DNA from 2 places in the Brevibacillus sp. GCM10020057 genome. Region 2 is predicted to be linked to the other one. Evidence: a T-box and tRNA genes for the amino acid it is inferred to sense, from the RefSeq annotation. Region 2 holds a T-box; the other holds one or more tRNA genes.
What was found. The T-box of region 2 lies ahead of serS (serine--tRNA ligase). A T-box ahead of a tRNA ligase gene usually reads a tRNA of that ligase, here a tRNA-Ser.
Positions count from the first base shown of each region.

Region 1: it encodes a tRNA-Ser, which carries the amino acid that the T-box ahead of serS (serine--tRNA ligase) is inferred to sense. The anticodon was not compared.

Region 1 covers NZ_JBHUJW010000043.1:1,120,951-1,136,914, forward strand. The annotation lists gene ACFSO0_RS19230 (exo-beta-N-acetylmuramidase NamZ domain-containing protein) at 1-490, shown strand, start outside; gene ACFSO0_RS19235 (acyl-CoA synthetase) at 583-2,154, opposite strand; tRNA gene ACFSO0_RS19240 (tRNA-Ser) at 2,688-2,776, opposite strand; gene ACFSO0_RS19245 (aldehyde dehydrogenase family protein) at 2,961-4,379, opposite strand; gene gabT (4-aminobutyrate--2-oxoglutarate transaminase) at 4,395-5,756, opposite strand; gene ACFSO0_RS19255 (peptidase) at 5,770-7,056, opposite strand; gene ACFSO0_RS19260 (3-oxoacid CoA-transferase subunit B) at 7,099-7,776, opposite strand; gene ACFSO0_RS19265 (3-oxoacid CoA-transferase subunit A) at 7,758-8,450, opposite strand; gene ACFSO0_RS19270 (aspartate aminotransferase family protein) at 8,466-9,815, opposite strand; gene ACFSO0_RS19275 (PucR family transcriptional regulator) at 9,957-11,498, shown strand; gene ablB (putative beta-lysine N-acetyltransferase) at 11,502-12,347, opposite strand; gene ACFSO0_RS19285 (YjcZ family sporulation protein) at 12,519-12,641, shown strand; gene ACFSO0_RS19290 (glycerophosphodiester phosphodiesterase) at 12,736-13,467, shown strand; gene mnmL (tRNA modification radical SAM protein MnmL/YtqA) at 13,541-14,512, opposite strand; gene ACFSO0_RS19300 (glycosyltransferase family 2 protein) at 14,825-15,964, opposite strand, start outside.
Region 2 covers NZ_JBHUJW010000028.1:3,286-19,249, forward strand. The annotation lists gene ACFSO0_RS09055 (D-alanyl-D-alanine carboxypeptidase family protein) at 1-1,182, shown strand, start outside; gene pdxS (pyridoxal 5'-phosphate synthase lyase subunit PdxS) at 1,348-2,232, shown strand; gene pdxT (pyridoxal 5'-phosphate synthase glutaminase subunit PdxT) at 2,243-2,818, shown strand; T-box leader at 3,014-3,235, shown strand; gene serS (serine--tRNA ligase) at 3,289-4,569, shown strand; gene aceB (malate synthase A) at 4,988-6,598, shown strand; gene aceA (isocitrate lyase) at 6,689-7,978, shown strand; tRNA gene ACFSO0_RS09085 (tRNA-Arg) at 8,234-8,310, shown strand; gene ACFSO0_RS09090 (hypothetical protein) at 8,529-9,710, shown strand; gene ACFSO0_RS09095 (hypothetical protein) at 9,740-9,931, shown strand; gene spoIIP (stage II sporulation protein P) at 10,271-12,169, shown strand; gene ACFSO0_RS09105 (winged helix-turn-helix transcriptional regulator) at 12,525-12,860, shown strand; gene nagE (N-acetylglucosamine-specific PTS transporter subunit IIBC) at 12,991-14,430, opposite strand; gene ACFSO0_RS09115 (PTS sugar transporter subunit IIA) at 14,722-15,216, opposite strand; gene glcT (glucose PTS transporter transcription antiterminator GlcT) at 15,347-15,964, opposite strand, start outside.

The sequences.
Region 1 (15,964 bases), on a different contig from region 2:
GATCGGCGGACATACCTACTCTCACGATTACAGCATCGTGTACAAAACCAAGGAGGCATTTTTCGCCGATCTGGAAAAGGGAAACCAGCTGATCGAAAAAGCGTCGGGGATCAAACCGACCCTGTTCCGCTATCCCGGCGGCAGTACGAATACGGTCAGCCACAAGTATCAGGACGCCAAGCAGTACAGCCTCGCCAATCCCGTGATGAATGCCATCAAGGCGGAAGCGGCCAATCGCCACTACATCTTCATCGACTGGAATGTGACCAACGGAGACGCGAGAAGCAACAAATACACTGCTGCCAGCGCAATCGCCAACATCAAGCAGCAAGTGAAGAACCAGAAAGAAATCGTCATCCTGATGCACGACTCAAGCACCAAGTCTCCTACTGCCCAGGCGCTGCCGGAGATCATTACCTTCCTGAAGTCCAAAGGCTACCGGTTCGACGTCATCCGGCCCGACCATCCGACGGTATCCACCGTCAAATAATGGCTCACCTGCTGCACGTAAAAAGTCCGCTCCCGGCCATCCAGACCGTCGAGCGGGATTTTTCTGTTTCGATTTTTTATTGGTTTGCTTTTTTATTGCTGCGTGGCGAGAACCTCATAGCGTTGGCGCAGCTCCCGTTTCAAAATTTTTCCGCTCGGATTGCGCGGCAAATTGTCGGCGATCACGACGTATTTCGGCGCCTTGAAGGTGGAGAGCCGCTCCTTGCAAAAAACGAGTATCTCCTCCTCGGTCAAGACCTCGCCTGCTTTCGGCACGACGACTGCCGTAACCGCTTCGATCCAGTACGGATGTGGAATGCCGATGACCGCTGCCTCGGACACCTTCGGATGCAGGTAGATCACTTCCTCCACTTCCCGGCTCGCTATGTTTTCTCCCCCTGACTTGATCATATCTTTTTTCCGGTCGACTACGGTAATGTATCCTTCCTCGTCCATGATCCCCAAATCTCCGCTGTGGAACCATCCGCCGAAAAAGGCGGCCTGCGTCTTTTCCGGATCGCGGTAGTAGCCGATCATGGCGTGGCTGGTCCGGTGTACGATTTCGCCGATGCTGCCGCGCGGCACTTCGTTTCCTTCGTCGTCCACGATTTTCGTCTCCACATTGAGGGCAGGCTTCCCGGCCGAACCCGCCTTGCGGATCTGCTCATCCGGCCCAAGCACCGTGGCGAGCGGAGCTACCTCCGTCTGGCCGTAGAAGTTGTAGAACCGTGCATTGGGCAGTCGCTGATTCAGCTCCTTCAGCACTTCGACAGGCATGATCGCCGCACCGTAATAGCATTTCTTCAAGGAACCAAGATTGCGCGAGGCAAAATCAGGCGAACGCAGCAGCGCAATCCAGACCGTCGGCGGGCAAAACAGCTGGGTCGCCTGGAGGGCCTCCACCGCCTCCAGCAGCAGTGCCGGAGTCGCCTGCTCCAGAATGATACCGCTTCCCCCCAAATAAATGTATGGCCCCAAAAAGCAGTGCAGCTGGGCGCTGTGGAACAGCGGCAGCGCGTGAACGGCTACGTCATCCGCCTTCATGTCGCCGTCGATAATCGTGCTGACATATTCGGAGATGATGCTCTTGTGGGTGAGCATGACCCCTTTTGGCCTGGATTCCGTGCCGCTGGTGTACAATATATGGGCGACATCCTCGTCGTCGAGGTCGACATCTGGCTCGTCGTCGCTCGCGCCCGCGATCAGCTCGCGAAGCGGCAGCCATTCCCCTGTCCGGGCAGCTGGCCTGGAAATGAGCGACTTGAGCCGAGGCGCTACCCCCGACAATACGACAGCCTGTTCGGCAATTTCGCGAAATTCGGGCGCGGCAAAGACGGCAGCCGCTTCCGCATGCCCCAGGATAAACGCCACGTCGTCCTTGTTCAGCATGAAGTTGATCGGTACCATGATAATGCCTGCCTTGGCCAAGGCAAAATTGAGGATGACAAAGTCCATGGAGTTGCGGGACAGGACAGCCGCCCGCTCACCTTTTTGCAGTCCCATTGCGATCAGGGCATTCGCAGTCCGGTTGACGATGCGATCCAGTTCGCGGTATGTAAGCACTTCCTCCTCAAATCGCAACGCGGTTTTGTCGGGATACCTTGCATGACTTCGCCGCAAAATGTCCCCCAGCGTATTTCTCCTGACCCTTTTGGCTTCGATCATCGGTCGCATGCCCCCTACCAGTTTTTTCTTCTAGTATAGCAACAATTATCTGTATTGTATTTATTTTCTGATATTTTAGAGCAAAAAAGACGGCAGCTTCGTCTGCATTATTGAAGCTGCCGCGGGGCCCCAAGAAACAATCGAGTCCTTACGTACAGGATATACCATTATGAAAGATTCATCGACATTGATGTTGCTGGATTTTCAGGAAAAATACGGTGCCCTGCCGCAGCACTGCCGAAAAAGCCGCCCGCAAATCCTTGCACGACTGGACACACAAGCCCAAGGTACAGGCAAAAAAATAGCGGCGACTCTCTGCACAGATTCGTCCGCCGCAAGTTCCCCAAATGTTTGTACTAGATGATGATTTCCTTACAAACCCATTATGCATCCAGAGAACTGCTGGTTCCACAAGTAAATGATGGAATCAGAGGGAGTTTTACGCATTTTCCGGTAAGGCGGACAAAATCAAAAACGTCCCGCTGGGAAAGCACAGTGGCCTCCCCGAACGGAACGTATATCTGCGAAAAGTATGGCGGAGGGAGCAGGATTCGAACCCGCGTGAGCTTGCACTCTAACGGTTTTCAAGACCGCCCCGTTATGACCACTTCGGTATCCCTCCACATTTTGAACAAGTCTTAGTATAGCACAGCGATCCGGTAGCTGACAAGTTCGCTCCACAGATTGGAAAATGCGACACTGCACTTGTACGGGATCGGGTATTCTGTTCCATTCTTGGTCTGAACAAGTATGGCCTGGCTCCTCTCCGGGGGAGCGGCAGCCAGGCGCTTCTCAGGCGAATCGGTCTACTTTTTCAGCACGACAAGCTTCAGCTCGGTCAGCTCCTCGATTGCATACTTGACCCCTTCGCGTCCCATCCCGCTTTCCTTGACGCCTCCGTACGGCATATGGTCCACGCGGAAAGTAGGAATATCGTTGATCATCACTCCGCCGACATGCAGCTCGTCGGCGGCTTGCAGGGCGAGGCCAAGGTTGTTCGTGTAGATCCCTGCCTGCAGGCCGTAGCGGGAGTCGTTGACGAGCGCGATTGCCTCCTGGACGGATTCGACCGCGTTGACCAGCACTACAGGTCCAAACACTTCCTGGCAAGACACCTTTGCCTCTGCGGGCACCCCGGTCAAGACCGTCGGCTGCAGCATGCGTCCAACCACTTCTCCGCCGCACTCCACGCGAGCCCCCTGCTGCTTCGCTTCTTCGATCCAGGCAACAGCTCGCTCCGTCTCACGCGGGCTGATCATGGCGGAATAGTCTGCGTCCTCGGACAAGGAATCTCCCCCGCGCAGCTTTTTCGTCTCTGCCACGAACTTGCTGACGAACTCCGCAAAGCGTTCTTTGACAACGTAAATGCGCTGGACGGAAATGCACACTTGTCCGGAGTAGGCAAAAGCGCCGAAGATACAGCGGGGAATGACCTCGTCGAGATTGACGTCGCGGTCGATGATGACCGCCGAGTTCGAGCCGAGCTCCAGCGTCACCCGTTTCAGTCCTGCGCGGTTGCGGATGTCGATCCCGACGGCAGGACTTCCGGTGAAGGTCAGCGCTTTTACGCGCGGGTCGGTCACCAAGAGGTCGCCGACGGACGCGCCGCTTCCTGTCACCACGTTCAATGCGCCAGCGGGCACTCCTGCCTGCTCAGCGATCTCGGCCAGGAAAAAGGCAGACAGCGGCGTTTGGGAAGCCGGTTTCAGGACGACGGCATTGCCTGCAGCCAATGCTGGCCCTACCTTGTGCGCCACGAGGTTCATCGGGAAGTTAAACGGCGTAATCGCGCCGACCACCCCGAGCGGCTCGCGCACGGTGTAAGCCAGTCTGCCTTCCCCTCCGATCGCTGCATCCAGCGACAGCGTCTCCCCGTGAATGCGCTTCGCTTCCTCGGCTGCGAACTTGTAGGTCTGTATGGTGCGGATCACCTCGCCCCTCGCCGTCTTGATCGGCTTGCCGGCTTCCAGCGCGATGATTCTGGCGGCCTCCTCCAGTCTTTCATCCATCAGGCGAGAGATTTTTTCCAGAATCGCCGCCCGCTGATAGGCAGGCATCCGGCGCATGACTGCCGCAGCTTCTTCGGCAGCGTCTATCGCCTTTTTCACCGTCTCGGCGTCCGCCAGCGGGATTTGGGCGATTTCCTCGCCGCTATAAGGAGCATACAACGCGGCGTACTCGGCTGTCGGCACCCACCTACCGCCGATAAAGCATTGTTTCTTCATGGCCAACTCCCCCTTCTATTGGCGATTCGGCGTGCACAGCCCGGACAGGACATTTTCCAGCACGCTCAAGCCTTCCTCCAGCTGCTCATCCGTGATGACCAGCGGAGAAAGAATGCGGATCACATTGCTGTACAAACCGGCAGACATGACGACCAGGCCGTTTTGATAGCAAGCCTGCACGATTTTTGCCGTCAGCTCTTTATTCGGCTCCTTGCTCGCTTTGTCCTTCACCAGCTCGATCGCGCACATCGCGCCAAGACCCCGGGCATCGCCCACCTCGACGAACTGCTGTTTGAACTGTTCAAAACGTTTGAGAATCGTGTCGCCGATTGTCTTGGCCCTGTCGAGGAAGCCTTCCTGCTCCATCATTTCGATGACCTTGAGCGCCGCCACACAGCCGAGCGGGCTTCCGCCATAGGTGCCCCCGATTTCTCCCGGGTTCGGCGACTCCATGATTTCCGCGCGACCGGTTACCGCACTGATCGGCACACCTGCTCCGAGCGATTTGGACATCGTAACAAGATCGGGAACGACGCCGTAATGCTCCATGGCAAACATCTTGCCGGTACGGCCAAAGCCGGTTTGCACTTCATCTGCGATCAGGAGAATGCCGTATTTTTCGCAAATGGCTTTGACACCCTGGACGAACGCCTTGGATGGGACGACGAATCCGCCTTCGCCCTGAACCGGCTCCATGATAATCGCTGCGACGTTGTCCGCTGCCACTTCGGAGAGGAAAAAGTCTTCAAAGCGGCGCAGCACTTCTGCATCCGTCTCCTCCGGGGCAGCCCCGAACGGCGCGCGGTAATAGTACGGATAGGTCATCTTGTACGTGTCGGGAGCAAACGGCCCGAACTCGTATTTGTACGGACGCACTTTGCTCGTCAGCGACATCGCCAGCAGCGTCCGGCCGTGGAAGCCGCGCTCAAAGGAAATGATCGCCTTGCGCCCGGTGTATTTGCGGGCGATTTTCACCGCGTTTTCCACGGCTTCGGCGCCGCTGTTCAGGAAAAATGTCTTTTTCGCATGGTCGCCCGGCGTGATCTGGTTCAGTTTTTCCGCGAGCTGTACATACGGCTCATACATCATCACATGGAAGCACGTGTGTATGTACTGGTCCAGTTGCGCCTTGAGCGCCTCCACGACAGCCGGCGGACAGTGACCTGCATTGAGCGAACCGATGGCCCCTGCGAAGTCGATAAACGTATTGCCGTCGACATCCGTCAGCAGCGCGCCTTCCGCTTTGGCGGCAAAGACTGGAGTCGTATTGGCTGGACCGCGCGGCACGTTCGCTTCCTTTTTCGCGAGCAATTCCTGCGATCTGGGACCCGGCACAGCCGTTTTCAGCTGGATGAATTTCGTCGTAATCGGACTCATGGATAACCCCCTCCTATTCGTTCTGACTGTTCGTATCGGCGATGCCGCACCATTCGATCAGGGCGAGCGCAAAAATTTCGGCACAGCGGAATACGTCGTCCAGCACGATGTACTCGTTCGGATAATGTGCGACCTGCGTGACACCAGGACCTACGACGATGGCTGGCGTGTCTGCCAAGGCAGTCAGCAGGCCGCCGTCCGTCCCCCATGGAGACGCTTCCACAATGGCGCGCTCGCCCGTCACCGCTGCGAACTGGCGCTGCAAAATGTCCATCAGCGGATGATCCTCTGCTACCGCTCCCGGCACCCATCTCGCGCCGTACCATTCCAGCTCCACCGGATGCTCGGCGAACCATGGATCGACCTGCGCCAATTTTTTCAGGGCCGCCGCCATTTCCGCCTTGGCGTCTTCCATCTGCTCTCCCGGCGCTACGCCCATGCGCCCCTCCAGCGTAACGAGGTCAGCCACAGAGGACGGCCACTTACCGCCCCCGATGACGCCGATATTGATCGGAATCGGGATCGGCAGCTTCTCATACAGCGGATCGTCCAGCCGGTCGTTGCGTTCCTTTTCCAGCTGCCCGATCGCTTGCACGACAGCTATGCTCTTGTCGATGGCACTTACGCCCTCGTACCGCGTTCCTCCGTGGGCAGATCTCCCCTTGACGGACAGGCGGAACCACATGGAGCCTTGTTGCTTCGGGAAAATCTTCATGTTCGTCGGTTCCGGGACGAGCGCCGCATCCGCCTTGTAGCCGCGCAAAATCGTCGCCAGCGTCCCGGCGCCGCCGCTCTCTTCCTCCACGACGCTCTGGAAAATGACGTCGCCCTTCAGCTTCACACCCAGTTTTTTCAGGACCGAAATCGCCAGCAGGGAAGACAGATTGCCGCCCTTCATGTCCGTCGCGCCGCGTCCGTACAGCTTGCCGTCCTCCACTTTGCCGCTGAACGGATCGTCGCTCCACTGCGCGCGGTCGCCGGCAGGCACGACATCCACGTGGCCGTTCAAAATAATCGAGCGTCCTCCCCCGGCACCTTTCCAGACACCCACTACATTCGGGCTGCCGTCGAATACTGTACGCGGTGAGACAAAGTACGGATGCTGCAGCAGCTCGTCGCCTTCCATGACCCACAGGTCGACATCCAGGCCCATGTCGGCCAATGTCTTCGCGATGCTCTCCTGGATGGACGCTTCCTCGCCCTGTACGCTCGAATGTTGGACCCATTCCTGCAGCAGCGCGATCGCTTCATCCCTGTCCTTTTCCAGCTGTTCCTTTATGAGAGACTGCCAGTTTGCCATTTCGCTCCTCCTGACATGCGGAAATTTGGATAGATTCCACGCTTACCGAAAGACGCCGACCTCGCCCTCGATCTTCAGCTCCGCTTCCGTCGCGCCGATCACATCCGCGACGCTGTACGGGTACATGACCTCGCGCAAATACAGCCCATCTGGCAGGACCTGCATGACGGCCATGTCGGTGATAATCCAGTCCGCAGCCTGCCGCGCCGTCAGCGGCAGCGAGCACTCCCGGACGATTTTGGAGCGGCCGTTCTTGTCCAGATGAGTCGTGAGCACCATGACCTTTTTCGCCTTCTGCGCCAGTTCCATCGCGCCGCCCATTCCCGGCACACGTTTGCCCGGCACGATCCAGTTGGCGATGTCGCCGCTCTGGCTGACCTCCAGCACGCCAAGGATTGTCATATCGAGCAGGCCGCGGCGGATGATGGCAAAGGCCGTTGCGCTGTCAAAAAAAGAAGCGCCTGCCGCGAGCGTTACGGGAAAACCGCCCGCATTGCACAGCATCGGGTTTTCTTCTCCTTTTTTCGGGCTTGGTCCTGTCCCCAGAATTCCGTTCTCCGCGTGGAACATGACGCGCACGTTTGACGGGATAAAATCAGCGACCAGCGTCGGAATGCCGATGCCAAGGTTGATGATCATTCCGTCCTCGATCTCCAGTGCCGCGCGCCGGGCAATCCGTTCCCGATAGCTTTCCGTCTCTTTTACTTCTCCCACGCCCATTTCCAGTTCACCCCTTCACTTCTCACGATAAAGTGGACGAAGACGCCTGGTGTGACAATCTCTTCTGGTGACAACTCTCCGATCTCGACGATTTCATCCGCTTCCACGATGGTGATATCCCCTGCCATGGCGACCAGCGGGTTAAAATTGCGCGCGCTCGTATCGTATACGAGATTGCCGAAGCGGTCCGCCTTCTTGGCGTGGATGATGGACACGTCCGCGGTGAGCGGCGTCTCCAGCAAATACTCTTTGCCGTCCACCACGACCTTTTGCTTGCCCTTTTCCGCAATCGTGCCGATGCCGATGTCCGACAAAATGCCGCCGAGCCCGGCACCGCCTGCGCGTACGCGCTCTGCCAAAATCCCCTGCGGGCAGAACTCGACCTCCAGCTCTCCCGCCGTCATCTGCGCCCCTGCGTTCGGATTCGAGCCGATGTGGGACGCAATCACTTTTTTCACCCGTTTCTCCGTCACCAGCTTGCCGATCCCGATGTTGGGGAATGCCGTGTCGTTGCTGATGAGCGTAATATCGCGCACGCCTTTGTTCAAAATGCCCTGGATCAGCGAGGGAGGATTGCCTACCCCGCCGAATCCGCCTGCCATGAGGGTCATCCCGTCGTAGAAATGCGTCAACGCTTCTTCCAAGGAAATCACTTTTTCAAAACGGCTGGTCACCGGCCTCTCTCCCTTCTATCCGATCAGTGCTTCCTGCAGCTCCTGCTGGACGCTTTCTACTGCTTCCTTCAAGATGCGGAGCACTTCGTCGATCTCTTCTTTGGTGATGGTCAGCGGCGGTGCGATGATGACGCTGTCGCCTGCCACACCGTCAATGCCGCCTGTTGCCGGGTAGATCAACAGGCCTTTTTCAAACGCTTTGGCAATCACCTTGCCGCTCACGTTCTCGGACAGAGCGAACGGCTCTTTGGTCTGCTTGTTTTTGACAAATTCAAGCCCGCACAGCATGCCCAGACCGCGCGCGTCACCGATCAACGGCAGTTCGCCTGCCAATTGCTGCAAGCCTTGCAGCAAATACGCCCCGTTTTCCGCAGACTTCTCGATCAGATTGTGTTTCTCGATGTACTTCACGACAGCGAGCGACACGGCTGCCGACTGCGGATTGGCGCTGTAGGTGTGTCCCGCCATGATCGAGCCGCTGCCCTTGGCGATGGTGTCGATGATGGCCTCCGAGACGATCGTGGCTGCCATCGGGGTATACCCGGCGCTCATTCCTTTGCCGATCGTGATCATGTCCGGCTCTACGCCCCAGTGATCGACCCCGAAGGCTTTGCCGGTGCGCCCCATCCCCGTCATGACTTCGTCGGCGATGAACAGCACCTCGTACTTGTCGCAAATCTCACGGATACGCTGGAAGTAGCCGTCAGGAGGAACGACTGCGCCCGCTGTCGCCCCGATGACCGGCTCGGCAATAAAGGCCGCCACCTGCTCCGGCCCTACGCGGAGAATGGCTGTCTCCAGTTCGTTCGCGCATTGCAGGCCGTACTCTTCCATGCTTAGATTTTCCGGCTTGCGGTACGGATAAGGGCCCGTAATCGCCGGATAGTCCTCCAGCAGCGGGACGAAGCGCTTGCGCCGCAGGACGTGGCCGGACATCGACAGCGCCCCCATCGTGATGCCGTGATAGCTCATCCAGCGGGAGATGATCCGGTTTTTCGTGGGCCTGCCCTTTTCCTGCCAATATTGAATCGCGATCTTTTGCGCGGTTTCGGTCGCTTCCGAGCCGCTGCTGACGAAAAAGGTCCAGTTCAGCGAACCAGGCGCCCACTCGGCCAGCTTGGCAGCCAGCTCCTCCACCGCTTCGCTGCTGAAATGGGAGCGGTAGGCAAAAGAGACCTTTTTGGCCTGCTCGTGCATCGCTTCCACCACATCTTCTACACCGTGGCCAATCAAGGCGGTCACAGCGCCGCCGCATCCGTCGATGTAACGCTTGCCCTCTTTGTCATAGAGGTAAATTCCTTTTCCGTGGGAAATGACCGGATATTTCTTGCCCAGTTCAGGCCTGATTACATAGCTTCTTTGCATGGTCGCCACCTCGCTTTTTTCTACCTTCATCCTATCCGACCGACGCACGGGAGCCATCCGACGAGCTGGCAAAAAAACATGGAAAAGGGACGAAATCTTTTGTACATTTTGTATAATGAGCTTTTTGGGGAGGGAATGCTGATGACCATCACGATTCGGGAGGCGCTGCAGCTGCCGGACATGGTCCAGACCCGTTTGATCGCGGGAGCCGGCGGCCTGGACAATCCCATCCGCTGGGTCACGATTGTGGAGGTGCTGGAGGACGCTACACGGCTGCAGGAAGGCGAATTTCTCATCACGACTGGATTTGGTCTGGCGGATAACGCGGAGCGGCTCTCGTCGTTTATTCCGTCCCTGGCAAGCCAAAAGCTGAGCGGTGTCGCCCTTCATACCGGCTTTTACTTGCGCGAGATTCCCGCGTCTTTCATCGAGATGGCAGACCGCCTGCAGCTGCCGCTCATTGAAATACCGGCGGAGATCAATTTCTCAACGATCACCAAAGCGATTTTGCAGCCGATCGTCAACAGGCAGTTTGAGACCCTTGCTTACTCGCAGGCCATCCACAATCGGATGATTGACGCCGCCCTCTCCAAAGGGGGGCTTGCTGCCATTGCGGCAGAACTGGCTACCCTGACCGGCGGTGCCGTCACACTCGTCGACGCGCTCGGCTTTGAAGTGATCCAGCACGGGGCATCTGATTCAGAGCACGCGAGTACGGAGACAAGCGCGCACGCCATCCCCATCCGTGCCAACCGGGAGCATTTCGGCACTTTGACGCTGACCAAGCCTCTCCCTGCGTGGAAGGAGCTGGATGACATCGCGCTGCAGCACGCTTCGACGCTCTGCGCGCTGGAATATGTAAAAGAACGGGCGGTATCCGCTACGGAATGGCGGCTGAAAGGGGATTTCGTGGAGGAGCTTTTGAACGGCAAGCCGATGAGTGTCTCCGAGCTGGAAAGCCGCTGCCGGATGTTTGGCTACCCGCTCGCCGGGGGGCATCTGGTCGCTGCCCTGAAGGTCGATGCCGCCAACGACTCTGTCCAGAACGAGCTGCACCAAAGCGCGATCATGCTCATGCGCAGGCTCTGTGATCTCCAGCAGCACTCCTATTTGCTGCGCGAGCGTCCGCACTACCTGCTGTTCGTCTTTCCAGACAACCGGGCGAGCCTGCAACTGCTGGAGCTGTTCATCCAGCGCTGGGGCCGGCTGCATGCGGATTATTCCCTGCACATTTCCTTGAGCAATCCCCGCCAGCAGCTGCCGGATGTCGCCATCGCCGCAGAGGAGGCGATCTTCGCGCTGCAGGCGTATCCTTTGCTCGCGACGCCGCCCCGGATTTTGCGGTATCAGGATATGAAAGGCTACCAGTTCCTTTTTCCCTATCATCGCCATGAGGAGTCGCTGCAGGCGCTGTGGCAGCCGTTGCTTGCACCGCTGATCCATTACGATCAAAAGCACAACCAGCAGCTGCTGGAGACGCTACACGTGTACCTGCAGCATAACGGAAACGGCCTGCAGACGTCCCAAGCGTTATATATTCATCGGCACACCCTGAAATACCGTCTGCGGCAAATTGAAGAAAAAACGGGCTTCCGCCTGGAAGATGCGAATCAGCGCTGGCAGTTGCAACTGGCCTTGATGGCCCGCAGCCTCCAGCAGCAGTTATACCCTTCCCAGGCGTAGCCCTTACTCCCACACGGGGCGCAACGGTTTCACCCAAATATTCATGTCCTCGTACCCTGAAAAGATCGTGCAGTTGTTGATCAGCCGTCCTCGATAGGCGTAGCCCATCTTCGCCGCCGTCACGTTCATCCCTGGCGACTGGGCGCGCGTCAACGAATACAGGTAGTAGATGCCGGACTCCTCCATCTTTTGCTCCAGGGCGGCAAACAGAGGCTGCAGGAGTCCTTTCCCGGCGTGATCCGGGTCGGTGGCGCAGTCCGTCATCTCGGCCGACCCCATACGCTCGCTCACTTCCGCCGATGCGGCGCAGGCGATCTTCCCGGCGTATTCGACCACCATATAGCGTGTGCCTTCTCTCATCGTTTTGCGCACGTAATCCGGGTCGTCCATCGGGGTCGGATAGGTGGCAAACACTTTTCCGTACAGACGGGCAAGCTCTTCCGCATCCCGCTCATCCGCCTCCCTCATGACATAACCTTCCGGCAGAGTTTTTGTCTCCCCATTTCCCCGCTTGCTCAAAGCGAGCGCCAGGATCTCCTCCGCCAGTTCAGGCGCGACGGACGTGGCCCGTTCCTTCGTCAAAAAGCAGGAGAGCATCTGCGCATTCTCGCCGCGGAAAAATCCTTCGATCACCCCTTCCAACGCATAGCCCAACTCCGTCCAGCGCCCTACATCGGCTTTTTTCCCGTATACGATCAGCTTGGTCGCAGCGGATTCATCGGCAAGTCTTCTGAGCAGGCGATCCATTTCTTCGATCCGGCGCGGGTCGTATACGTGCAGCTTCACCCTGCGGTTTTGCCTGTCTACGACTACATCGCCTGCTGCAAGCAATTCATCCACATTCACCATGCGGCACATCCTCCTTTTCTACTCCTTGCTTTCATTGTAGCAAAACAGACTTTCCCGTCATCTGCCAATCTGTATAAGATCCGCTCCTGTTTTTGTCCCAGCAAAATAGGTGTGTGAAAGCCGCTGGCGTTAGGTGTTCGATGAGAGCCATTTGTACGGTACCCTCATAGGATGACAGAAGATCATGCTCCATGGGGGAAGGAGGGGGTAGACGTGAGTTGTGGCAAAAACAATTTCGCGTTGATATTGGTTTTATTTATCCTGCTCGTGATCGTGCTCGTTGCGGTCAACTAAGCATACGTACGCCCCTCATCGAAGTAGTATCGAGGGGCTTTTTACATATGCATGTAATAAGGATTACGTCTGTCTGTGAAAGGAGGAAGCTCACGTGGCTCCCCTCATCTACGCTCATCGCGGTGCTTCCGGCCTTTTTCCGGAAAATACGATGGAAGCCTTCTACGCAGCTCTCCGGCGGCGGGCGGACGGCATCGAGCTGGACGTCCAGCTAAGCCGTGACAACAAGCTCGTCGTCATTCACGACCATACTGTCGACCGGACGACCACCGGCTCCGGTCCGGTTCGCCGCTACACCTTGCAGGAGCTTCGCCAGCTGCGTGCAGACCGTGGCTCGTCTATCCGCAATCCCCGGGCGAGAATCCCTACCCTGCGTGAAGTGTTCCACGCTTTTTCTGTCACGCCCCTGCATTTTATAATTGAGCTGAAAAACTTTTTGTCCGACCAGCCCCATCTGGAGGAGCTCGTCATCGAGCAAATCCGGCGCTACCATTTGACAGAGCGGACGATCATCTCGTCGTTTAACTTCGATAGCTTGCTGCGCATCAAAAAGCTGGACCCTGCACAAACGACCGGCCTCCTGTACGTGGGACCCATTCCTCGCCCCTGGGAGGTCGCCCATCGCTATCGGGCCGATCAGCTGCACGTGCCCATGGATCAGTTGAGCGCCAAACTGGTGGCTGAATCCCACGCGCACGATCTGACCGTACTGGGATGGACCGTAAACAGCCCCAAAGACATCGAGAACGCCCTCGACATGGGCGTCGACGGATTGATCACCAATTATCCCGGGCGGGCGCGAAAGATTTTGCGTGCCCGTGCCTGACCATGCGGCCAAAATGAAAGGGAGCCTCTCCATTGCAAGAGGCTCCCTTTTGACCGTTCTCCTGTCAGTTGACTTATTTCGTCTGCGGCACGTAAAACTTGCCTTGCCACGTATTGCGGCGCTTCAGCTCGGCATCGATGCCGTTGAGCACTTCCCATTTTTTGCGGCTCCACATTGGACCGATCAGCAAATCCGGTGGACCGTCACCCGTAACGCGATGCACGATCATCTCCGGCGGCAAAATTTCCAGCGTGTCGACGACCAGCTTGGTATACTCCTCCTGCGACAGGAAATCCAGGAGCCCTGCTTCGTACTGCTTGACCATCGGCGTCTTGCGCAGCAAATGGAGCAGGTGAATCTTGATTCCTTGCACGTCCAGATGGGCCACGGCGTTCGCTGTCTGCATCATTTCTTCATGCGACTCCCCTGGCAGTCCGTAAATGATGTGGGAACAAATGCGGATGTTGTGCTTGCGCAGCTTTTCTACCGCTTGCAGGTAGCACTCGTAGTCGTGGGCGCGGTTGATCAGCTGGGCCGTATGCTCGTGAATCGTTTGCAGCCCCAGCTCCACCCACAGATAGGTGCGCTCATTCAGCTCCGCCAAATACTCGACGACATCATCCGGCAGGCAATCCGGACGAGTCGCAATGGACAGTCCCACGACGCCTTCCTGCTTGAGGATGACCTCGTACATCTCGCGCAGCTCCTCTACGGGTGCATACGTGTTGGTGTAGGCCTGAAAGAAGCCAAGGTACTTGGCGCTTGGCCATTTCTCGTGCATCCGGTTCTTGACGTCGTGAAACTGGCGCTCCAGATCCATTCGCCGGTCGCCGGCAAAGTCCCCCGACCCCCTCGCGCTGCAAAAGGTGCACCCTCCTGTCGCGACCTTGCCATCCCGGTTCGGGCAGCTGAAGCCACCATCGAGTGGCACTTTAAAGATTTTTTCGTGAAATGTGTTGCGCAAATGGTAATTCCATGTATGGTAACGCTTGTCTCCCCACATCAGCGGAGCTTCGTTCTGGCAAGCGTTTGGTGAAAGCGTCATTGCTGTATCCCTCCTCGTGGCGAAAATGGGTATGATCCGCCACTCTCATGCGAACAGTCCGCATCGCGGTGTGCCAGGCTGCCCTGGCGATTGCGTATCCATCCAGTTATTATACCAAATGCACTACTCGGTTTGCCACCTGCGAATCATTAGAAAAACCGGCTGACTGTACGCAGTCCACATTTGGCATGTTTCTATGTGTGCCACTTGGGGAAATCTGCACCAGCCACTCCATTTTCTCTTTTTGTCTGCGCGACGGCACAAAAAACCACAGGAGACCCCCTGTGGTTTTCATTTGCTTCATCGACTGGCTTATTGCTGGATCTCCTCGATGCGGATCGCACGGCTGTGCGCCGTGTGACTCCACACCTGGTTCTTCTTGGTGAAGAAGGCGTAGAACATGATCGGGAGCCAGGTCAGGAAAAAGATCGGGAGCAGCAATATTCCCAAATACCCTTTGAGAGGCACTTTTTCCAGATACAGCGCCAAAAACGGCAACATGTAGAAAATGGCAGTCGAGGTATATACTAACCAGCTTGGCAAAATGGTTGCAGCAGGCATCAATGCGTCAATTTCAAAAAAGCGCCCCAGGAACAACAAAGACATAAACGTGACGATCAAAACGTACATCGGCTGGAACAAATAAAACGCAGCATCCAGCATTCCCAGGCGGCCTTTCGTAATTCCGTTTTTCAGAACGGAACCGATGTAGCGGCCGGCGACGTCGTAGTGACCTTGCATCCAACGCAGACGTTGGCGCATCGAAGCTTTCAGATCGATCGGCTTTTCATCCCACACCTTGGTATCATGCGCCCAAGTCGGGTAAATTCCTCGTTCGATACAGCGGGTGGCGAACTCCAGATCCTCCGTCAAGCTGGTTGCGCCCCAGCCCATTTCTTTGAGCAGGTTGCTCTCAATGCACAGCCCCGTTCCGCCCAATGTGTTCGGCAGGCCCAGATTGTGCCGCGCCAGCTGCCACATCCGGTTGGTAAACCAGTAGGTCACGGCGTACGACAAGGTGATCCAGGAGTCAAACGGGTTTTTGGAATCGAGGTAGCCCTGGATCACACGCGCTCCTTTGCAGAGTCGGTCATTCATGACACGCAAGAAGTTCTTTTCTACCAGATTGTCCGCGTCGAACATGACGACGGCGTCATACTGCTGTGGTCTTGCCCACAAGTTTTCCAGCATCCATTCGATCCCGAAGCCTTTTCCTCGCTTGGACGAATCAAAGCGTTCGCAGGCGTAAGCGCCGTGCGCACGACTGATCTCCGCCGTGTTGTCCGTACAGTTGTCGCAAATGACAAAGATGTCGTACTTCTCACGAGGATAGTCCAGCTGCTTCAAGTTTTCAATCAAGGGTGCAATGACTGCACTCTCATTGTGAGCGGCAATGAGAACCGCAAATGTTTTTTCTGGCTCATGTGTGACTTGTTCGTTTTTACGGAACAA
Region 2 (15,964 bases):
GCCAAATCTGCCATTCTCTTAGAGGCATCAACGGGTAAAATTTTGTACAGCATCAATCCGGATGTACCACTGCCTCCTGCCAGCATGAGTAAAATGATGTCCGAATATCTCGTGCAAGAAGCGGTCAAGCAAAAGAAAATCAGCTGGGACGAGCAGGTTCCGGTCAGTGAATACGCCTTTTACGTGGCGAAAATCTCGGATGCGTCCGGTGTTTATTTGAATGCAGGCGAGTCTTTTACGGTCAGAGAGCTGTACAAGGCAATGGCTGTCGTTTCGGCCAACGATGCGACAGTTTTGCTCGCAGAAAAAGTAGCCGGCAGCGAGGCCAACTTCGTGCAGATGATGAATCAGAAGGCAAAAGAGCTGGGCATGACCAACACCTCCTTTGTGACCTCCACCGGTTTGCCGGCCAATGAGCTCGGTCCGTACTCCGTGCAGACAGACCAGGTAGAAAACCTGATGTCCGCCCGCGACTCGGCCATTCTCGCCCGTGCATTGATCCGCGATTTCCCGGAAGCGCTCGAGGTATCGAAAATTCCCCGACTGACGTTCCGCGAAGGAAAACCGGACCAATTGAAAAAAGCAAACTACAACTGGATGCTGCCTGACCTGAACAACTATTACCCTGGCGTCGACGGCTTGAAAACGGGCTACACCCAGGCAGCAGGCTACTGCTTTACCGGAACGGCGACGCGCGACAACATGCGCCTGATCTCCGTCGTCATGGGTACGGAAAGTGAAACGAAGCGTTTTGTGGAGACGAAAAAGCTGTTCGACTACGGCTTCAGCAACTTCAAGCTGACCAAGCAGTTGGACAAGGGTGCGACGGTCAAAGGTTTTGAGACCGCACCTGTGAAAAACGGTGTAGAACTGGAAGTCGGCGCTGTTACCGGCAACCAGGTAAACATGCTAACCAAGATTGGTTCCGAAGCGAAGTTCACCCCGACTGTGACCTTCCAGGAACTGACGGCGCCGATCAAGCAAGGTCAGGTGATTGGTAAGCTCGTTCTGAAAGAAGAAGGAACCAAGGACAGCGATTATCTGCAGCCGGAAGATGCCGAAAAAGCAGGCGTCGATCTCGTAGCGAGCCAGGAGGTCGAAGAAGGCAGCTGGATTCGTCTGTTCTTCCGCAGCATCATTCAATTTTTCAGCAACCTGTTCAGCAGCGCAACCGGAAAGTAAACAGGCTGATCCCCATCTCTTAGCGAGGCGGGGATTTTGCTTTTTTCTGGGGTTGAGAAAAAGGGGTTGTTTTTCTCGGTATCTTTCGTTTACAATGACCTTAACAATGAACCATAACACCACAGAACAGTTGTGGAGATACTTTTAGATATAGGGGGAAACAAGATGGTACAGGTAGGAACATCCCGCGTAAAAAAAGGTATGGCTGAAATGCAAAAGGGCGGCGTCATCATGGACGTTGTGAATGCCGAGCAAGCGAAGATCGCTGAGGCGGCTGGTGCGGTTGCTGTCATGGCACTGGAGCGCGTTCCTTCTGACATTCGTGCAGCCGGCGGGGTAGCGCGGATGGCTGATCTTAGCATCGTTGAAGAAGTGCTCAAGGCTGTGTCCATTCCGGTGATGGCAAAAGCGCGTATCGGTCATTTCGTGGAAGCGCGTGTTCTGGAATCTTTGGGTGTCGATTACCTCGACGAGAGCGAAGTGTTGACTCCTGCGGATGACTTGTACCATATCAATAAAAAAGAATTCACCGTTCCGTTCGTATGTGGCGCCCGCGACCTTGGCGAAGCGCTGCGCCGTATCGGTGAAGGAGCGTCGATGATTCGCACAAAAGGGGAGCCAGGGACCGGAAACATCGTGGAAGCCGTTCGCCATATGCGCACGATGATGGCGCAGATTCGCAAAGTACAGGCGATGTCCTACGACGAGCTGATGGCGGAAGCGAAAAACCTGGGCGCTCCGTACGAACTGCTGGAGCAGGTACACAAAACCGGGAAGCTGCCAGTCGTGAACTTTGCAGCAGGCGGCGTAGCGACTCCTGCGGATGCTGCCCTGATGATGCATCTCGGCTCCGATGGCGTGTTCGTCGGTTCCGGTATTTTCAAATCGGAAAATCCGGAGAAATTCGCCCGCGCGATCGTGGAAGCGACGGCCCACTACGACGATTACGAGCTGATTGCCCGCGTCTCCAAAGGACTGGGCAGCGCCATGACAGGCATCGAAATCTCCAAAATTCGCGAAGCAGACCGCATGCAAGAGCGCGGTTGGTAAGGTGAGCGCTATGAAAATCGGTGTACTGGCCTTGCAAGGCGCGGTAGCGGAACATGTACGCATGCTGGAAGCGGCCGGAGCGACAGCCGTTGCCGTCAAAAAAGTGGAAGAGCTGGACGATTTGGACGGGCTGGTCATCCCGGGCGGAGAGAGTACGACGATCAGCAAGCTCATGCACAAATACGGCTTCATGGAAGCCATCCGCCAGTTTGGCGAAGCGAAAAAGCCGATCTTCGGCACATGCGCCGGAGCCATTCTCCTGGCGAAGCAGATCAACGGACAGGACGATTGCCACCTCGGCCTGATGGACATCAAGGTCGAACGCAACGCATTTGGCCGGCAAAAGGATAGCTTCGAGGTCAACTTGCCGGTAGCGGGTGTCGCTGCTGATTACCCCGCCGTTTTCATCCGCGCCCCCTATATCATGGAAGTCGGAGAAAATGGGCAAGTGCTGGCGAAGTACGAAGAGAAGATCGTGGCCGCAAGAGAAGGGCATTATTTAGCGGCAGCGTTCCATCCGGAATTGACGGACGATCATCGCCTGCATCAATACTTTCTCGAGATGGTGAAAGAGTACCGCAGCTAGGGGCGGTACAGGCAAAAAGCTTTGCCGCCAAACGAAAACAAGTCTCGCTACGGCATCCTTTGTGATGCCGTTTTGCTTTGGAAGCATCCATCCGCAAGCGTACCCGGCAGGAAAACAAGCTGCAATCGCGACAGCCGCCCTTTACACAGGTATAGAACCTGTAGTACAGTTAACAATAGAAGCAAGAGTGAATGACAGAACGCAATGATGAGAACAAGTACTTCGCAAGAGCCTGGCCTAGAGAGTCGGTGGTGGGTGCAAACCGAACCGGTGTGCGAAGGAATCCATCTCGGAGTGGCAAAGGATAAACTTTGTCCGGCACCGTCCCGTTACGACGGAAGAGTGGACAGATGCGAACCGTTTGGGCGCATGTGTCAACGAGGGTGGCAACGCGGGTATCCAACACTCGTCCCTTACCAGGGGACGGGTGTTTTTTATTTTTTTCACATTCGATTCGGAGGGATTCAGACATGTTGGACGTAAAAGTATTGCGCCAGGATCTGGAGGAAGTCAGACGGCGCTTGGCACATCGCAATGAAGATATTTCGGCGCTGGACCAATTCGCCGAGGTAGATGAAAAAAGACGCCAGGTGATTCAGGAAGCCGATGCGTTGAAAAACAAACGCAATACAGTATCCGAGCAAGTAGCGGTGCTGAAGCGCAACAAGGAAAACGCGGATCACCTGATTGCAGAAATGAAAGAAGTAAATGACCGCATCAAAGTGCTCGACGAAGAGCTGCGCCAGCTGGATGAGCAGCTGGAACAAATTTTGCTGAGTCTGCCAAACCTGCCGCACGAGAGCACGCCGATCGGAACGTCCGAGGACGACAATGTGGTCGCATGGACGTGGGGAGAGCCGCGCAACTTTGGTTTTGAGCCGAAACCGCATTGGGATCTGGCCAGCCAGGCAGGCATTCTCGATTTTGAAACAGCGGCAAAGGTGACGGGGAGCCGGTTTGTGTTTTACAAAGGATTGGGTGCCCGCCTGGAGCGCGCCCTGATGAACTTCATGCTCGATCTGCATACGAACGAACACGGCTACGAAGAAGTGATTCCGCCGTACATCGTCAACCGCACGAGCATGACGGGGACCGGGCAACTGCCGAAGTTTGAAGAGGACGCATTCAAGCTGGATGGTCCGGATTACTTCCTGATCCCGACGGCTGAAGTTCCTGTCACCAACATGCACCGTGATGAAATTCTGGATGCGGCAGACTTGCCGCGCTACTATGCGGCGTACAGCGCATGTTTCCGTTCGGAGGCGGGCTCGGCCGGCCGCGATACGCGCGGGCTGATTCGCCAGCACCAGTTCAACAAGGTCGAGCTGGTCAAATTCACCAAACCGGAAGATTCGTATGAGGAACTGGACAAACTGGTGAAAAATGCGGAGAAGGTACTCCAGCTGCTGGGCTTGCCATACCGCGTCTTGAGCATGTGCACCGGCGATTTGGGCTTCACTGCCGCCAAGAAGTTCGACCTCGAAGTATGGATGCCGAGCAACAACACGTACCGGGAAATCTCGTCGTGCTCGAACTTTGAAGACTTCCAGGCGCGCCGCGCGAATATTCGCTTCCGCCGCGACAGCAAATCGAAGCCGGAATTCGTGCATACTCTAAACGGCTCCGGTCTTGCGATTGGCCGTACCGTTGCCGCGATCTTGGAAAACTATCAGGAAGCAGACGGAACGATCGTCATTCCGGAAGTGCTTCGTCCGTATATGGGCGGCGTAGACAAAATCGCTCCGAAATAACAGAACCGATTCAACAGACAGCCTTTGTGCCTACGGGACAAGGGCTGTTTTTTTTTTTGTGTTGTAGTACAGAATGGGAAAATTTAAAAAATATGTTGCACTGTATTAGTTGCTGTTATATAATAAAGGCAAATATTTAGAAAATTGTTTTAATACAGATGTGGAGGGAATGGAAATGAACTGCAACCGTTGTGAGGGAAACGGCGAACTTACGTGCACGAGATGTGGGGGAGTAGGTCATGATGAAAATGGGGCGGCTTGCCACTATTGCTTGGGCGATGGCCATGTGAGCTGCAGCCATTGCAGTGGGAGCGGGTATCAGGAGTAGAACCATTTTTTTTGCTCTATCTGTACTATAATACAAACAATTAATTGAATCTGTATCATAATAATGTTTTCTGATGGAGGAGGAGCTATCTTGAGTACAATTCCTACGAATCACTCTCCGCTTGAACTTAGCATTACCGGAGACATGCGGGAAGGTTTTAGCGACATTCTCACACCGGAAGCCATCCAGTTTATCCTCAAGCTGGAACAGAAGTTTGGCGACAGACGGCAGCAATTGCTGGCGTTGCGTCAGGAGCGGCAGCTGAAAATCGATGCAGGCGAGCTGCCGGATTTTTTGCCCCAGACAGCTGCGGTCCGCGAAGGAGACTGGACGGTCGCTCCTTTGCCTGCGGACTTGCTGGACCGTCGGGTGGAAATTACAGGACCTGCGGGCGATCGGAAAATGGTCATCAACGCTTTGAACTCCGGGGCGCGAATGTTCATGGCAGACTTTGAGGACGCGAACTCCCCCACTTGGGAAAACACGATACAGGGACAGATCAACATGAAGGACGCAGTGCGCCGCAACATCACCTACACCAGTCCGGAAGGCAAAAAGTACGCGCTGGCCGAGAAAACGGCTGTGCTGATTGTGCGTCCGCGCGGCTGGCATCTGGACGAAAAGCACATCACGCTCGATAGCAGACCGATCTCCGGCAGCCTGCTCGACTTCGGGCTGTACTTTTACCATAACGTCCATGCGCTCATCGCCAATGGAACCGGCCCTTATTTTTACCTCCCGAAGCTGGAAAGCCATCTGGAAGCGCGTCTGTGGAACGACGTATTCGTGTTCGCCCAGGATGAGCTGAACATTCCGCGGGGGACGATTCGGGCGACGGTGCTGATCGAGACAATCCTGGCTGCTTTTGAAATGGATGAAATCTTGTACGAACTGCGCGAACACAGCGCCGGACTGAACTGTGGGCGTTGGGATTACATCTTCAGCTACATTAAAAAGTTGCGCAATCAGCCGCATGTCATTACTCCGGACCGCGCCCAGGTGACGATGACGGTTCCTTTCATGAGAGCGTACACGTCGCTGGCCGTAAAAACGTGTCACAGACGGCAGGCTCCGTGCATCGGCGGCATGGCGGCGCAAATCCCGGTCAAGAACGACCCGGCCAAAAACGATGAGGCGATCGCCAAGGTGCGCGCGGACAAGGAGCGGGAAGCGTACGACGGGCACGACGGCACATGGGTCGCGCACCCTGCGTTGGTCCCGGTGGCGATGGAAGTGTTTAACCGCCTGATGAGAGAGCCGAATCAAATCTGGTACAAACGGGAGGACGTTCACGTGACGGCCGAAGACCTGCTGGCTGTACCAGAGGGTGAGATCACAGAGGAAGGCGTCCGCACGAATATCAGCGTCGGTCTGCAGTATATGGAGGCTTGGCTGCGCGGCTACGGTGCTGTTCCCATCAACAACCTGATGGAGGACGCGGCGACTGCGGAAATTTCCCGTGCCCAAGTGTGGCAGTGGATTCGCCATCCCCAAGGTATCCTGCAGGATGGACGCAAAGTGACGGAAGCGTTGGTCAAGCAGTGGCTGACGGAAGAGCTGCAGGCACTGAAAACAGCAATGGGAGCAGAGCGATACGGGACCAGCAAGTTTCCGCTCGCCGGGCAGCTGTTCCTGCAGCTGGTTACCGCAGATGAATTTGAAGACTTTTTGACGGTTCCCGGCTATCACTACCTCTCATAGGGACAGCATAGGGACGAGACCCGGTCGAGGGCTGCTGAGTGCGTGTTTCATTTCAATTCCAATATAAAAAAACGAGTGGGGGAAACGAAAATGAGCAAAGCAAACAAACAGGAAGCGATCCAACAGGTGGAGAAAAGCTGGGAAACCGAGCGTTTTCAAGGCATTACCCGTCCGTATACCGCAGAGGATGTCGTCCGTCTGCGCGGCACCGTCCATATCGAGCATACACTCGCAAAGCTGGGGGCAGAAAGGCTGTGGCATCTGCTGCACACCGAGCATCACATCAAGGCATTAGGTGCTCTGACCGGGAACCAGGCGATCCAGCAAGTAAAGGCAGGACTGAAGGCCATCTATTTGAGCGGCTGGCAGGTTGCGGCGGACGCCAATCTCTCCGGACAAATGTACCCGGATCAAAGTCTTTATCCGGCCAACAGCGTGCCCCACGTCGTCAAGCGCATCAACCAGGCGTTGCAGCGCGCCGATCAGATCGACCAGTCGGAGGGCCGCACCGATACGTATTGGTTCGCGCCGATTGTAGCTGACGCAGAAGCCGGCTTTGGCGGTCCGCTGAACGTATTTGAGCTGATGAAAAGCATGATTGAAGCGGGGGCGGCAGGGGTGCACTTCGAGGACCAGCTCGCTTCCGAGAAAAAATGCGGCCATATGGGCGGCAAGGTGCTCATCCCGACGCAGGCAGCCGTCCGCAACCTGATTGCCGCCCGTTTCGCGGCAGATGTCATGGGTGTCCCGACGATCATTGTGGCCCGCACCGACGCGAACGGCGCCTTCCTCATTACCAGCGACATCGACGAGCAGGATCAGCCGTTCCTCACCGGCGAGCGCACGCCAGAAGGATTCTTCCGCCTGCGCGGCGGTCTGGATGCTGCCATCGCCCGCGGCCTTGCGTACGCGCCGTATGCGGACCTGATCTGGTGCGAGACGTCCGAGCCGAACCTAGAGGAAGCACGCCGCTTTGCCGAAGCCATCCACGCGAAGTTTCCGGGCAAGCTGCTCGCCTACAACTGCTCCCCGTCGTTCAACTGGAAGAAAAAGCTCGACGAGGAAACGATCGCGCGCTTCCAGGAAGAGCTGGGCGAGATGGGCTACAAGTTCCAATTCGTCACGCTGGCTGGCTTCCACGCGTTGAACTACGGCATGTTCGAGCTGGCAAGAGGCTACCGCGACCGCGGCATGGCTGCCTACTCCGAGTTGCAGCAGGCAGAGTTCGCGAGCGAGCAGTACGGCTACACGGCAACCCGCCATCAGCGCGAGGTAGGCACCGGCTATTTCGACGAAGTCGCTCAGGTCATCGCCGGCGGCACTTCCTCCACGACAGCTCTGACCGGCTCTACCGAGGAAGAGCAGTTCGCTCATCAGTAAATCTTTATCAGACTAATAAAGACAACACCAAGGACCGGGAGCAATCGCTTCCGGTTCCTTTTTGGGAGGGAAGCGAGTGGCGACCGCAAGCGGGCACGGCTTGGGACACGGAGGGGGAAAGAAGGGAGCCGGGACAGCGGGGGAGGTGAGGGGCGCAGGCATTGGGTTGCACGACTGTTTGCCAAAAGCGGGGGAACTGAATATAATAATGAAGGAGGCAGGCAGCGGAAAAACGCTTTCCAGCCCAATACCTATGTCCCCGTAGCTCAGCAGGATAGAGCAACGGTTTCCTAAACTGTAGGTCGGAGGTTCGAATCCTCTCGGGGACGCCATACAGCTTCAAAACCTTTCTACGACGCGGTTCTCTGATTTCCAGAGAGCCGTGTTTTCGTTTATCACGGAAACAACCAGTCGACAACATTTCTCGTTCGCCAGTTACAAGGCAAAAAATGTGGTTTACAAATAAATGGTATTAATAGTATTGTTATCAACGCGCGCGATGGGTTGACGGCGTAAAGTGGTGTCGAGCCTATAGTTTGGAGGCGAATGTATGATTCGAGTGGTTCATGTACGAGGATTTGAAAACGATAGCATTGTTCCGTCGATGCTAAGTTTAGAGGATCGTATCGTTTTTCTGGTGCGCAAAAACATGCAGAATGAAGAAATGCATTTCGATAAGATTGTAAAATACCATGTACTTTCCAATGAGTTTGCTGAGTGGTCTTTTACAAAACCTGTTGGTATTGTAAGTAATCACGATAGTGGCAAGCATGTGATGTACTATGCCTCAACGGAATGGAAAAATCATGAAGTTAACATAGAATTTTATAACTTCGACTGTGATACATTTAAGAACACATTTGTCTGTTCAATAAATATGGAGGACAAAAGTGGGTCACATATTGGAGATTCAGATATAACGAATACTGAATTATATGGTATTGATGAACGCTTTTGTATTGTTGCGTTGCCGAATGTCAGTGATGATTCTAACGCTTCGATTTTTTCCCAAGTATTACTGTTAGATAGTGCCGAAAAGAGGCTTTATCAGATACCGAATATATTGGGCAATAATGATTTGTTTTGCAGGTTGGATCAATTGTATATCCAAAAATATAACGGAGAAACCTGTCTCTATTTGAAAACGGGAAGATGCACTGTATCAGAAAAAAGAAGAGCTTATCGGGTGCGTAATAAAAATAGTCTTGATAAGAGTCTGGATGGAAATGAGAGCATCATTTGTATAGAAATAAACAAGTTCATTAGTATGGTAAAAAGGGAAATACCAATCGGAATCGACTCGATCCTGGATTCATGTAAGAGCGAAAGTGCCTTCTCTATGATGAACGCTAATGGTCGAATTTTTTATGGCAGATACAATTTCGCCCATAACAACACGGAAATCATGGAGATTGCTTCTGGACAAATTCACAGGAAGCATACTGTAAAAGGGGTAGAAAACAGAGTAGTACAGTCGGATGGACGCTACTTCCTCATGAATGAACATGAGGGGAAACAGGTTCTACTCGACTTGGAGAGTGAAAAAACAATTTTTATTACTTCACCGGATGAAAGAATCATTACGGGCAACTTGAAGTATGTTATTACCAACAGATTTAGAACTAGTGAAATTTTTTATTACAATTTGTTAGAAAACTCTTCAAACAAGATAGGGACTGGGTTAACGGATTTTGATCCATCCAAAAATGAGCTCATTCTCTTCCATGAGTAGATTAGCAATGGTATAGGGAGGTTTCCGGAGTGCAGTATTTTCAAGGGATCATCGACGCGATCAACGGGCTTCCGGGCAAGCTGCTGCAGGTCGTGGCGACGGTCAACGAGCCGATTTACGCGTTGACGAAAACGCTGGTCGTGACGAACGTTTTATTGGGGATACTGGTCGTGACTTCGCTCGCGAATATTTACATGCTGTGGAGAAATGGCCGCAGATGACTGCCGGCAAGCGTTGAGGGCTGTCTGATGGGAGAGGGAGCCGTAAAAAGGGACGGGATGAAAGCGGGCGAATCGCAAGGCTCCGGCTGATTGGCGGGCTGATACTTGTAGATGAGCGATCGATTGAAGCAGGCACCACAGGGACATTCCTGGGGTGTATTTTTATTTCCGGACCGGCCGGAGCCGAAGCACGCAAGCAAACGGGCCGGGTCGACAATCCTTTCCATGCCTCGAGGAAAAGATGTCGCAGTACGGAGGAAAATGTTGGACCATCAAGAACTACTTATCAGTTACTTTTTCCAAATCGGGAAGACAAACAAAACGAGGGGAACGAGGGCCATGCGAATGCGTATCAGAACCGGCTTGTTAGCTGTTTGCTTGTTGACTCCTTTCCTGATGCCCCCGCCATTTGCCCAAGCGGCTACCCATGTGGAGGTTGCGGTCGATCAGCTGAATGTCCGCAGCGGTCCGGATGCAACTACCCAGATCGTTGGGATGATTGCCAAGTCGATGCGACTGCCGATCGTGCAGGAACAAAAAGATTGGACACAAGTGAAGCTCGCCAATGGCACGGCTGGCTGGATCAATAACAAATACGTCAAGAAGCTGGACATTCCGCAGATCAAGTACGTCAAAAGCAATGTCGGCATGCTGAATGTGCGGGCCGAACCGAACGCAACTGCGCAAATCTTGCAGATCATCGATCAAAACGGCGTATTCCTGCAATTGAAAAAACAAGGGGATTGGGCGCAAATCAAGCTGTCTGACAAAGCGAGCGGCTGGGTGAATGCGCGGTACTTGTCCGAGACGAGCGCACCTGCGCCAAAACCGGCAGCCACGCCGGTGCCAACGCCGTCATCGTCCGTGCCGACGACGCCAGCAGCAACGCCAGCGTCCACATCTGCCATACCAACATCATCGACACCAACACCCACGCCAGTCCCTGCAGCACCCGAATGGCCAAACGGCTCCTTCGATGGCCACAGTGCGGGAACGATCGTCTTAACCGAAGGGCATGAAGTATACACGGCACCGGACTTTCTGGCGACAGTCATCGGGCAGCTCGACGCGGGTACGACGGTCAGCTATTACGGGTATGCAGACGGCTGGTACTCCATCTACTACAACGGAACGTATTCGTACCTGTACAATCCGGTGGCGCAGGAGAACGCCATGCAGGGAAACTTCGCCATCGAGAACGTGCAGCAGGACAGCAGCGAGCAGAACAACTCCACCATTGACAGCGCCGCGCCGCCGCAGCCGGACGTATCACCAGAGACTGCAACTCTGGACACCGCATCCCCGGCAGCGTCCATCCGCGTGAAAAATGCCGACACGAATCTGCGGAGCGGCCCTGGCACGACCTATCCCGTCGTGGGGATCGTTCAGCCTGGACAAGTCTTTCCCATCGTGCAAGAGGAAGGCGACTGGTATTTGATCCGCAGGCCGGACAATACGACTGCCTACATCGCGGGATGGATTGTGGAGAAGATCGCACCAGTGGGCAGTGCGGGAAGTACGGGCAGTACAGGCGGCTTGTCCCCGAACGGCTCCGGAACGGCCCCTATCGGCTACAACCAGGGCATGGTCGGGAACGAATCCGTGTACATTTACCACACGCATAACCGGGAGTCTTGGCGCAATGTCGCGCGAAATACCCAAGGCAGCTCCGTAGATGACCCGGAAATCAACATAACGCTGGTCGGAAAGCGGCTGGGGGAACTGTTGAACGGCAAAGGCATCGCGGCGATGGTCAATCAGGATGACTTCGCGCAGAAGCTGGCAGAGCAAAAGAAAAGCTACGCCATGTCCTATACGGAATCGTACAAGGCAGTCATGGCAGCAGCGTCCGCCAGCCCGAACCTGAAATACATTTTCGATATTCACCGGGACAGCGATGAGCCGCGCAGCAAGGTCGCAATCACCTTGAACGGCAAGACGTATTCACGCATTTTGTTCGTCATCGGGACAGCCAACCCGACTTATCAGGAAAACAAGAAGCTGGCGGAAATCCTGCACGCCCGGCTAGAGGCTGCTTATCCCGGATTGTCGCGGGGAGTCATTTTGAAGGGAACCAACGAAGGAAACGGTGTGTACAACCAGTCCGTATCCCAGGGCAGCCTGCTGTTGGAGTTTGGCGGCACGAACAACACGCTGGAGGAGTGCTACAATACGGCAGAGGCTTTTGCCGATGTGTTCGTGAACTACATGCTGGAATCGCAAGTGGCGCTCAAGTAGCAGGCAAAAGACCCGGAAAAGCCGGTACTGGGCGACCGGGATTGTCTTGCCGCTGTTTTCAAAGCTCAGTCAGAAGTATGGCGGGGCTTTTTCCATGATGCAAAAAAGCTCCCTTCATCCGCATATGCGAGAGAAGGGAGCCTGTAGAGAAAAAGGGGAACCTGCGGCCAGGATGTCAGGCTGAAAAATGTATCAGACTGTTCAGCCAGGAGCCCCCAATATATCGAAGTCAATAGTCTTCTTCCTGCCGATTCCCGGACGCAAGAAACTGTACGGGCAGGGCAGCACTTGCGCATTCTTTTTTGAAGGATGGGAGAAAGAGAGTTATACTGAAATGGATAACGAGGTGATTTTGATGAAACAGTCCTCACTCTGTCCCAGGTTTGAAAAAGGCATGCAACTGCTGGGAAAACGGTGGACAGGGCTTATCTTGTATCAGCTGCTGGCGGGGCCGCAGCGATTTTGTGCACTGGAAGGAGCGCTGCCGGTCAGTGGGAGGCTTCTCTCGGAGCGGTTGAAGGATCTCGAGAAGGAAGGTCTTGTGCATCGGCAAGTGTTCACGGACTGTGCACCGGTGCGGGTGGAGTATTCCTTGACGGAGATGGGGTTGGCTCTGGAACCTGTACTCAAAGGAATTGAAGCCTGGTCTCAGACATGGATCGAGCTGGAGTCAAAAACAGCGACAGAATGATGCGACAAGAAAAAGCCGCCTGCCACAAACAGCGAACGATACCGCAGCTCGCAGCTGGTTTTTGCGACTGTAATAAAAATAGCCCGGTACGGCTTACACCGTTACCGGGCCATTCTGCTTTGTGAAGGACTTACAGCTTTTTGATCTCGTCTTTGAGCAGTTCGGACTGGGTGCCAAAGACCACTTGCACGCTGCCTTGGCCGAGCTTCATGACACCGGCTGCACCGAGTTCCTTCAGCCCTTTTTCATTGACGATCTTGTCATCCTTGAGCACGAGGCGCAGACGTGTGATGCACGCATCGACAGTGACGATGTTTTCTTTGCCGCCGATGAGGTCAAGTACCTTTTGGGCTTTATCCTGCATGGTGTTCGATCCTCCTGTTGTGCCGGCGTTGACATCGTCGTCTTCGCGTCCCGGCGTCTTGATGTTCATCTTCACGATCAGGATGCGGAAGAGGAAGTAGTAGACGACGGCGAACACCAGACCGATCGGAATGATCAGCCATGCGTTGGTGGAAAGCGGGAAGTTCAGCGCGTAGTCGATCAGGCCGGCGGAGAAGCCAAAGCCGTGCTTGATGCCCATCGCGGTCACGATGAAGCCGGATACCCCGGTTAAAATGGCGTGAATGACGTACAGCATCGGCGCTGCGAACATGAAAGCAAATTCAAGCGGCTCGGTAATCCCGGTCAAAAACGACGCGAGAGCCGCCCCGATGAAAACGGATGCGATGGCCTTGCGTTTTTCCGGCTTCGCCGTGTGAATGATGGCAAATGCGGCTGCAGGCAGCGCGAACATCATGATCGGGAAGAAGCCGGTCATAAACATACCAGCGGACTTGTCGCCGGCGAAGAAGCGGTTCAGGTCGCCGTGGACCACTTTTCCTGCGGCATCGGTAAAGTCGCCGATCTGGAACCAGGCGATGGCGTTGAGCACGTGGTGGAGACCAAACGGGATGAGCAAGCGGTTAAAGAAGCCAAACAGACCGGCACCGAGCGCACCCAGACCGACGATCCAGTTCCCCACGCTGTTCAGCGCGTCCTGGATGGGACCCCAGATGATTCCGAAAATCAGGCCGATGATGACCATGCAAAGCGATGTGATGATCGGTACGAAGCGTTTGCCCCCAAAGAAGCCGAGCCACTCTGGCAGCTTGATGTTGTGGTAGCGGTTGTAGCAGTAAGCGGCGACGCCACCGGCGAGAATCCCGCCGAGCACGCCCATGTTCAGCTTCGCATCGTCCGCGATGAACGGCATGGCAGCAGGGACTTTGGCCAGCACGGCAGTCAGCACCATGTAGGCAATGACGGCAGCGAGGGCGGCCACGGCGTCTCCGGCCAGGCCGATGGCGACACCGACGGCGAAGATCAGCGGCAAGTTATCAAAAATGGCAGATCCTCCGGCAAGCAGGAAAGGCGCGATGTACTGGTTCAGGAAACCGCCAACAGCCGATCCAAGGTGAAACTCGGTCTCGTAGTTGATGGCCCCGAAGCGGAGCAGCAGCGCGGCTGCCGGCAACGTGGCGACTGGGAGCATCAGTGCTTTCCCAATCTTTTGCAAAAAGGCGAGCATAAGGAAAACCTCCTTGAAATGAGATGTATATCAGCAAGTCGTTCTCCGGATAAATGCGGAGGATAAGAGCAAGAAGAATGCCCGAAGGACGACTACTCTGATCGGATTGGTTGAAATCGCTTACAAGATGGCGGGAAAAACAACAAAACAGTTAGTCTGCTTTGTTGTTCAGGAACACAGCGGCTTCACCAACAGAAGCGGAGAGGAGCGGGTCTGCGATGGCGGTGGCTCACCGTCCGCTCCTGCGGCTGCCAATCAGCTTCTGAATTCCTGCATGAAGAGCCAGCCTGATTATTTCAAAATGACGGTCATGAGCGGCTCCTGGCCTGCCTGCACGGTAGTTTTGGCGACCACATTTTTTTCCGCGACGACATCGCCGTTGGTAATGACAATCGGGGTGACGGTCGGACAGCCGGATTCCTGCAGGACGGCCGGGTCAAACTGGATCAGCTTGTCGCCGGCTTTGACCTGATCGCCGACGGATACGAACGGCGTGAAGCCTTTTCCTTGCAATTTGACGGTGTCGATCCCGATGTGTATGAGTATCTCCAGGCCGGTATCGCTGGTCAGCCCGATTGCGTGATGCGTGGGAAACAGGTGCGTCACTCTCGCGTCAATCGGGGAAAGCAAAAGCCCTTCCGATGGCTGGATCGCTGCGCCATCGCCGACGACCTTTTGGGAAAAGACGGGATCAGGCACTTCGGACAGCGGCACGACCGTACCCGTCAATGGGGCCAGAAACGTCACTTCTTGCTGTTTTTTACGGGAAAACAAACTGCGTAGCATAAGCTCCTCCTTCTGCGTTGAACGAAAAATAGGCATGAGCAGGCTGAAAACAATGGACATCCTTACTATGTCCGAATGTTCACGCCGCTCATGCCTAGTCGAACCAGTAACACGCAGGCTATTCTTCGATTTATTGTTCCAGCAAACGAAAGACATGCACGGCCATGTAGCCGATTTCATCCTCGGGCACCGTCACTTCCAGACGGGTCGAAATGTATTCGGCCAGTTCAGAGGCCAACTCATAGGCTTCCGGAATCGTTGTTTTCACCCGGTCCAGCAGGGGATTGCGAATGGACTTCTGCTGGCGGATACGCTCTACAGCAAAACGCAGGTGCGTAATCAGGCGGACGTAGTCGACGGTACTGCGCTCAATGGTCTTGCCTGTCCGCTGCTCGATGATGGACACCAATTCGCTGATGATGTTGGCGAATCGGACGGCCTTGCTGACCGGCATATAGCTGATCGCCGAGTGGATGTGCAAAGCCAGAAACCCGATCTCGCTCTCGGGAATGTCCAGTGCGAACGCCTTTTTGATCATGTCTGCGGCCCGTTTGGCCAGCGCGTACTCTTTGGCGTACAGCGTCTGCACTTCAAACAGGAACGGATTGACGATCTCCATGCCGTTTCGCAGCCGATAGATCGCGAACTGGATATGGTCAGGCAACGCGACGTGCACGTGCTCGTTGATTTTCGGAGTGATCTCGCTGGCTACCAGCGCAATGATCTCCTCCGCAATCCCGACGACAGC